One region of the Paenibacillus sp. SN-8-1 genome, then DNA from elsewhere that is predicted to be linked to it. Evidence: riboswitches for the same ligand, from Rfam matches in the RefSeq annotation. Region 1 holds a riboswitch; the other holds the start of a gene.

What was found. Region 1 has a riboswitch for cobalamin ahead of ACRRNK_RS05405 (ABC transporter substrate-binding protein). Riboswitches for the same ligand answer to the same signal wherever they lie in the genome.
Region 2: it holds a riboswitch for cobalamin, as region 1 does, so the genes downstream of both, metE (5-methyltetrahydropteroyltriglutamate--homocysteine S-methyltransferase) here and ACRRNK_RS05405 (ABC transporter substrate-binding protein) in region 1, are expected to answer to the same signal.

Annotation. Positions count from the first base shown of each region.
Region 1 covers NZ_CP194782.1:1,148,443-1,151,864, reverse strand. Annotated here, with positions in the region: gene ACRRNK_RS05415 (ABC transporter ATP-binding protein) at 1-15, opposite strand, end outside; gene ACRRNK_RS05410 (FecCD family ABC transporter permease) at 18-1,076, opposite strand; gene ACRRNK_RS05405 (ABC transporter substrate-binding protein) at 1,073-2,053, opposite strand; cobalamin riboswitch at 2,387-2,591, opposite strand; gene ACRRNK_RS05400 (histidine phosphatase family protein) at 2,983-3,422, opposite strand, start outside.
Region 2 covers NZ_CP194782.1:2,788,814-2,792,235, forward strand. Annotated here, with positions in the region: gene metE (5-methyltetrahydropteroyltriglutamate--homocysteine S-methyltransferase) at 1-1,845, opposite strand, end outside; cobalamin riboswitch at 1,981-2,181, opposite strand; gene ACRRNK_RS13255 (voltage-gated chloride channel family protein) at 2,243-3,422, opposite strand, start outside.

The DNA.
Region 1 (3,422 bases):
TCTTAGTTCGATCATGCTCACATCATACCACGCTCCTGTCTGTTCTCTCGCTGCTTCTTATTCCGGTATAAGAGATAGGCGAAGAACGGTGCGCCTACAAATGCAGTTACAATCCCCAGCGGAATCTCAGTTTGACCAAGGATGGTTCGTGCAATAAGATCGCTCCACATCAGGAAAATTCCTCCGCAAATGGCGGAGAGAGGGACGATCAGCCTGTAATCAGGCCCAGTGATCAGACGGATCATATGAGGAACGACGAGTCCTACGAATCCGATAACTCCGGCCACAGAGACCGCCGCTGCTGTAAGCAGGGTAGCTACAACCAGCATAACGAGCTTGGTCCGCTCAACGTCAAGACCCGAATGAGCAGCCTGCCGCTCACCCAGCGCAAATAAATTCAGCCGGCGTGCCCCGCTCCAGATAATGACCAGACCTATCACCAAATACGGCAAAAGGATGGCCATATATGACCATCCGCGAAGACTCAGGCTTCCCATTGTCCAGAATAAAATTTCATTTATTGTCTTCTTGGACATGGCTGTCAGGAAAGCCACGACCGCTCCAAGAAAAGTCTGCATAACTACCCCTGAAAGGATCAGGCTCTCTGTCGGGATTTTCCCGCCTTCTCTGGCAAGTGCAAGAACGACCCATAGTGTAATTACACCGGTAACAAAAGCTACCATCGGCAACGTAAATATGCCGATTACGGAGAACTGCCAGCCAAAGAAGATCAGCACTGCCGCACCCACGGAAGAACCCGAGGATACGCCAAGAGTGAAGGGATCCGCAAGCGGATTACGGAGAACTCCTTGAAACGCCGCCCCCGCAAGAGCCAAGGATGAACCTACAATAAGGCCAAGCAGCACACGCGGCAGACGAACATTAAGAACAATTTGTTCCGAAGCTGTGCTCCAGTCCGGCGTGATCCAGCCACCTAGGGCAGGAACCCTGTGAAGCAGAATTCGTGCAATTTCACCAATAGGCAGTGAGACCGAGCCGGTACCTACACAGATCAGCAGGGTAAGGACCAGCAGTACGAGACTGGCCCCAATATAACCCGCTAACTTCTTGTTCATTTAACAAGGTCCGGATAGATCGCTTTAGCAACTTCAATCAGGCCTTGAGTAACCCGCGGACCCGGGCGGCTGAGCAGATTATCATCAAGTCCCACAACCCGGTTATCTTTAATGGCCGTGATTTTATCCCACCCACTGCGGGCTTTGATAATATCGGCAAGCGTCTTATTGTTCTCATCCACTACACTCTTGGCATAGAGAATGACATCCGGGTTGGCCTTAATAATGTTCTCTTCATTAATTTGCTGCCAGCCGGTCAAATCGCCAGCTACGTTCACGCCACCGGAAAGAGAGATCATTTCATCCATGAATTCACCCTTACCTACGGTAAAACCAGGAGAGAATTCAATGTAGACCTTCTTCTTCTGTTTGTTCGTGACCGATTTCACCGCATCTGTAACCTGCTGAAGCTCTTTCTTCATTTGATCCGTAACTTTCTTGGCCTCAGCCTGGTGATCTGTAATTTGGCCATAAGTATCAATATCCTGGATCACGGCATCAATGGTCTTCGGATTGAACTGGAATACTTTAATATTCAGTCCCCGCAAAGTCTTGATGGTCTCAGCATCCGTAAGTCCCGCTACAAAGACTACATCCGGCTGTGCTGCAACGATGGTCTCGGCGTTCACCTTCATACCGCCCATCTTCGGCTTGGACTTGGCCGCTTCCGGATAATCGTCGAAATCCGTTACACCCACGATCTCCTTATCCAGACCAATAGCAAAAAGAGCTTCCGTCTCGGATGGAGCCAGAGATACGATTTTGGCAGGAGCTTTGTCAAAAGTAACCTCTTCCCCTGTAGCATCCTTCAGTTTCAATGGGTAGGTCGTTTTGAGATCAGCCTGCTCAGGAGCCTTAGCTTCCTGCTTCGTCGGTTCGGAGGCTGGGGTTCCTTCCTTCTCTGCATTTCCACATCCCGCAGTTACTGCCAGCATAAGCGTCAACAGCCATGCGGCCCAGATTTTGTTCAATTTCATTGTGTTTCTCTCCCCTTCTAATTTATGTTGCCAGATGGCTTGAACCTAAGAATTACCACTAGTCAAAAATGTGAAATGATTCAGGAGAAGCGACCCTTAAGAACTTTTCACACGGCTGCCTTACATGTAATTCGATCGTTCAGCTTAAACAGATATCACCTTGACGTTATCTGCGATTTCGATCATTTCCGTGCCAACAAAAAGAAAAGACCTGATCCTATGGATCAGGTATACGTCTACGAAAGCATGTCCGGTGAACCTTCATCTCTACAAGACGTGAGGTACAGCCGCACAAATTATATTCCGGCAGAACGTTGTCCCTTCCTCGGAGGACCGCTACGAAATCATAAGGCAGGTCTCCTGACTTCCGGGTGAATGACGATAGCCCGCCTTCCCATACTTATCAAGTACAGTGGCTGTTGATTGGGCTCGTCCCCGGTATACAGTGGCGGGACCGTGCCGGATTTGCACCGGCTTCCCTATTAACCTCGTATCATGGCATAGCCATTCTACAAGGACCTTATGAATATTATGTATTCGCTTATTCAAGATGAATCTACTCTACTGGATTATAGGTGAAATCGCCCCGCCATACAACCCGAAATTCCAACATTTTATGCATTTGTTGGGAATGTCGGCTAGAGGGTTAGATGTCTGAGTCATCAAGACACGGCCAGTCTCCGGCGAGAATTGTACAACGAGTTCCGAGGCCCAGTGCTGCTTATTTGGGAGGAATATAGCTGCTTATGACGAAGACTCTGGCTGCTTACTGCAAAGACACGTGCTGCCTTATTACGAAGTCTCATCCTTCTCATTACCAGATCTAATGTTGCTTATTCGAAGGAATATGACTGCTCATGATGAAGACTCGTGCAGCTTATAGCGGAGCCTGGTGCCACTTCTGACGAAGACTTGACTGCACCATAACATTACGAATTCTCATGCTCCTCATTGCCAGATCTAGTGCTGCTCACCTGGACAGGGATCCTCAGCAGACTGCCTGTCCCGGCTTGATAGTCCCGAAAGCTTACGCCCGGCAGCAGAAACGCCCTTAACAGGCGAACCACTCCGCCATGGGTCAGAATTAGAATCCGCGGTGGATTAGAAGGGGAGATATTCCCTGTATCCTTAGATTGTCTAACAAAGTTTAGAGTTTCTGACATGGCCTCCGTGCAAAATTGAGATACTCTGCTGCTGAAATGATCCCAGGATTCTCCCCCCGGCGGTGTAACCTTTTCTGGATGATCAATCCACTCCCTATAGAGCGGGAAGTCTTTCAGCATATCATAGGTCTTCCCTTCCCATTCACCGAAATCCATTTCTCTAAGCCTTTGATCAAATCTCGCCTTAGCCATCAGATCAGGCCGAA
Region 2 (3,422 bases), 1.6 Mb from region 1:
TCTCTTCAGGGGCAGACCTTCTCTCAAGGCAGGCTCATCCACTTGAATCATCTCAATACCCGCACGCTCAAGTGCTTCCACTTCCTGGCGCAAGGCAAGAGCAATTTGATATGAAACGTTCTCACGGCTGAGATCGCTGCGGACAAAGGACCAGTTCAGAATTGTGATCGGACCGGTAAGCATTCCTTTTACAGGCTTCTTCGTTAAAGATTGCGCATATACCGTCTCTTCTACTGTCATCGGCTCGATAAAGTCAACATCACCATAAATAATCGGCGGCTTCACACAACGGGAACCATAGGATTGAACCCAGCCTCCGCTAGTGAACGCAAATCCGGCGAGCTTCTCTCCGAAGAATTCTACCATATCTGTGCGTTCGAACTCTCCGTGTACCAGTACATCGATGCCAATCTCCTCTTGCTTGCTGATCCAGTCACGGATTTGCTCTTTAACGAACTCTCCATACTGGCTGCCGGACCATTCTCCTTTGCGCCACTTCTGACGCGCGGCCCGAATTTCTGTTGTCTGTGGAAAGCTTCCGATCGTTGTAGTTGGCAGGAAAGGGAGCTTCCACTTCTTCTCTTGAGCCACTTGTCTAATGGAGAAATCATGCTCGCGATGAGACGGCTGTTCAGCGATATGCTCTACGAGACTTCTGACATTCTGACGGTTTCTAGCTGGAGAAGCAGATAGAGCTGACAAGGCTTCACGGCTCTCAAGGAACTCACTGGCCACCTGTTCGCCATTTGCTTGCTTCGTCAACAGGACGAGTTCATTCAGCTTCTCTTCCGCAAAAGCTAGCGCATTCTTCAGAACAGGCTCTAGCTTGGTCTCTGTGCGGACAGTGACTGGCACGTGCAGAAGACTGCTTGATGGCTGCACAACAACTTCAGCACCACCTACGAGCTTCACAATATCACTGAGAAGAGCCGACTGGGCATCAAGGTCGGCACGCCAAATATTTCGGCCGTCTATTACTCCGGCTCCCAAGGTCTTACCCTGCGGGAAACCATACTGCCGCAGAGCTTCCAGGTTACGTCCTTCGTCATGTACGAAATCTAGTCCGATGCCCTGTACTGGCAGCGCAACTACCTCAGAGTAGAATTCTACGGAACCGAAGTAGGTTTGCAGTTGAACTGAGAGATTCGTTAACTCCGAATTAATAGCTTCATAAATGTACTTGATATGCTTCAAATCCTGCTCATTAACCGATGTTACAAGGATAGGTTCGTCAATTTGTACCCACTTTACGCCTTCCTGCTCAAGTTCTTTGAGTACACGGACGTATAAAGGAAGGAAGGAGTCTATCACTTCGGTAAGCTTCGAAGGTTCATAGCCTTTAGAGAGTTTGAGGAACGTATATAGACCAACAAGCACAGGACGCCCCTCAATACCTAGCTTCTCCTTAGCTTCACGGTATGCAGCAAGAGGACGGTTCACTGTGAGCTCAGGTGTAACCCCTGATAACTCAGGAACGATATAGTGATAGTTCGTATTGAACCATTTCGTCATTTCACTAGCTGTTGCTTCTTTATTTCCACGTGCAACTCCGTAGTAAGTTGTTAGAGGGACTTCTCCACCTTCATAGCTAAAGCGGGTAGGAATGACTCCAAACATGGAAGCCGTGTCCAAAATATGATCATAGTAGGTGAAATCATTTACAGGAATAATCTCAATCCCTTTATCTCTCTGCAACTTCAAATTACCAAGGCGGATAACTTCGAGCTGTTGATGAAGCTCATCTTCTTGAATTTTACCTGCCCAAAATGCTTCAATCGCTTTCTTCCACTCCCGATTCTCTCCAATACGTGGGAAACCAAGGTTACCGCTTCTTACGTTACTCATTTCCTACCCCCATCACGAATTTGTAGTTAAACATAATTAAAAAGAGCCTTCTCTAACCTCGGTAGGTTAAAGAAGGCCCCGTAAGTGCACGTAAGGGTGGCAATCTCTAACACCTCCCTATCTCCCGTAGGTACATCAGTGCTGTCAGAACAGGCAGGTCTCCTGGCTTCAGGATCAACGTCATTACAGCCTTCCCAGCTTAAGTTAGTTAAGCCAGTGGCATGGATCGTAATTAACTCCTCTGATACAGTGGCGGGACCGCGCCGGCTTCACACCGGACTTCCCTATTAAGTCTGAGCCCTTCTGGGCTGAGACACCTGTTCCCACTTTATACAATTATGTTTATAGGAATAATTATACATCAAGAGTAATAATAATACAATTGAATTTTCACGGCTCATTTCTTTTTTAAATTCGCAAGAGTCTCTCGTCCGGCGATAACGAATAGCTTCGACTTGGATGCTCCAAGCTGCTGGGACGTATATATTCCCGTATGGCCGGAGAATAAATAACCAATTACGCAAGCCATCAGCATATAGACGGCTGCCTGCGAGCCGAATAATTCAATCCCCATAATAAAACAGGCAAGCGGTGTATTCGCAGCTCCACTAAATACGGCTATGAACCCTAGAGCCGCGAAGAAGCCAACTGGCTCATGGAGCCATATCCCAAGCGTACTGCCAAGTGTGGCACCGATCACGAACAATGGCGTAACCTCTCCGCCCAGGAAACCCGCTCCCAGGGTAAAGGCCGTAAAAAGAAGTTTTATCAGAAACGCAAAGTCCGGCACGTCCCCGGAAAAGGCACGTTCAATCAAAGGAATTCCCAGTCCCAAGTAGTCTCTTGTCCCGAAAATGAACACAAGGAGAATGATGACCACACCTCCAACAAAACTACGCACAGAAGGATGTGCGATAAGCTTTGTGTATGTTCCCTTGAGGTAATGGGTCAACGAACTGAACAGAAGGGCCGTCAGACCAAAGGCAATCGAAGCCGCCATTACTTTGAGTATGGTCGCCAATGACAGATCAGGAACCGCGCCCATTTGAAATTGAACATGATGAATTCCCCATGCCGTAGTGACCACATTCCCTACCACGCTGGCAATAAAACAAGGAAGAAGAGCTTCATACCGCAGCATTCCAATTACCAGCACTTCAAGAGCAAATACGGTTCCGGCAAGCGGTGTGCCGAAGACCGAACCAAAGCCACCACTTATGCCGCACATTAGAATAATCCGCGTGTCTGCCGCATCCAGCCTCAGAAGCTTGCCTAGACGCGCTGCAAGGCTGCCCCCCATCTGAATCGCAGTTCCTTCCCTACCTGCGGAGCCGCCGAATAAATGGGTGATTATTGTACCCCCAAGTACCAAGGGAGCCATTCGCAGCGGAATGCTCTCCCTACCCTGGTGAATGGTCTCCAGGATCAGGTTATTGCCTTTGCCGGAATTCTTCCCGATCGTCAGATATAAGTAACTCATAAAGGCTCCGCCCAGCGGAAGCAAATACAGCAGCCAAGCATGGTTCATCCTGCTGTCTGTTGCCCATTCCAGGCCTGCCAGGAAGAGTGCCGAAGCA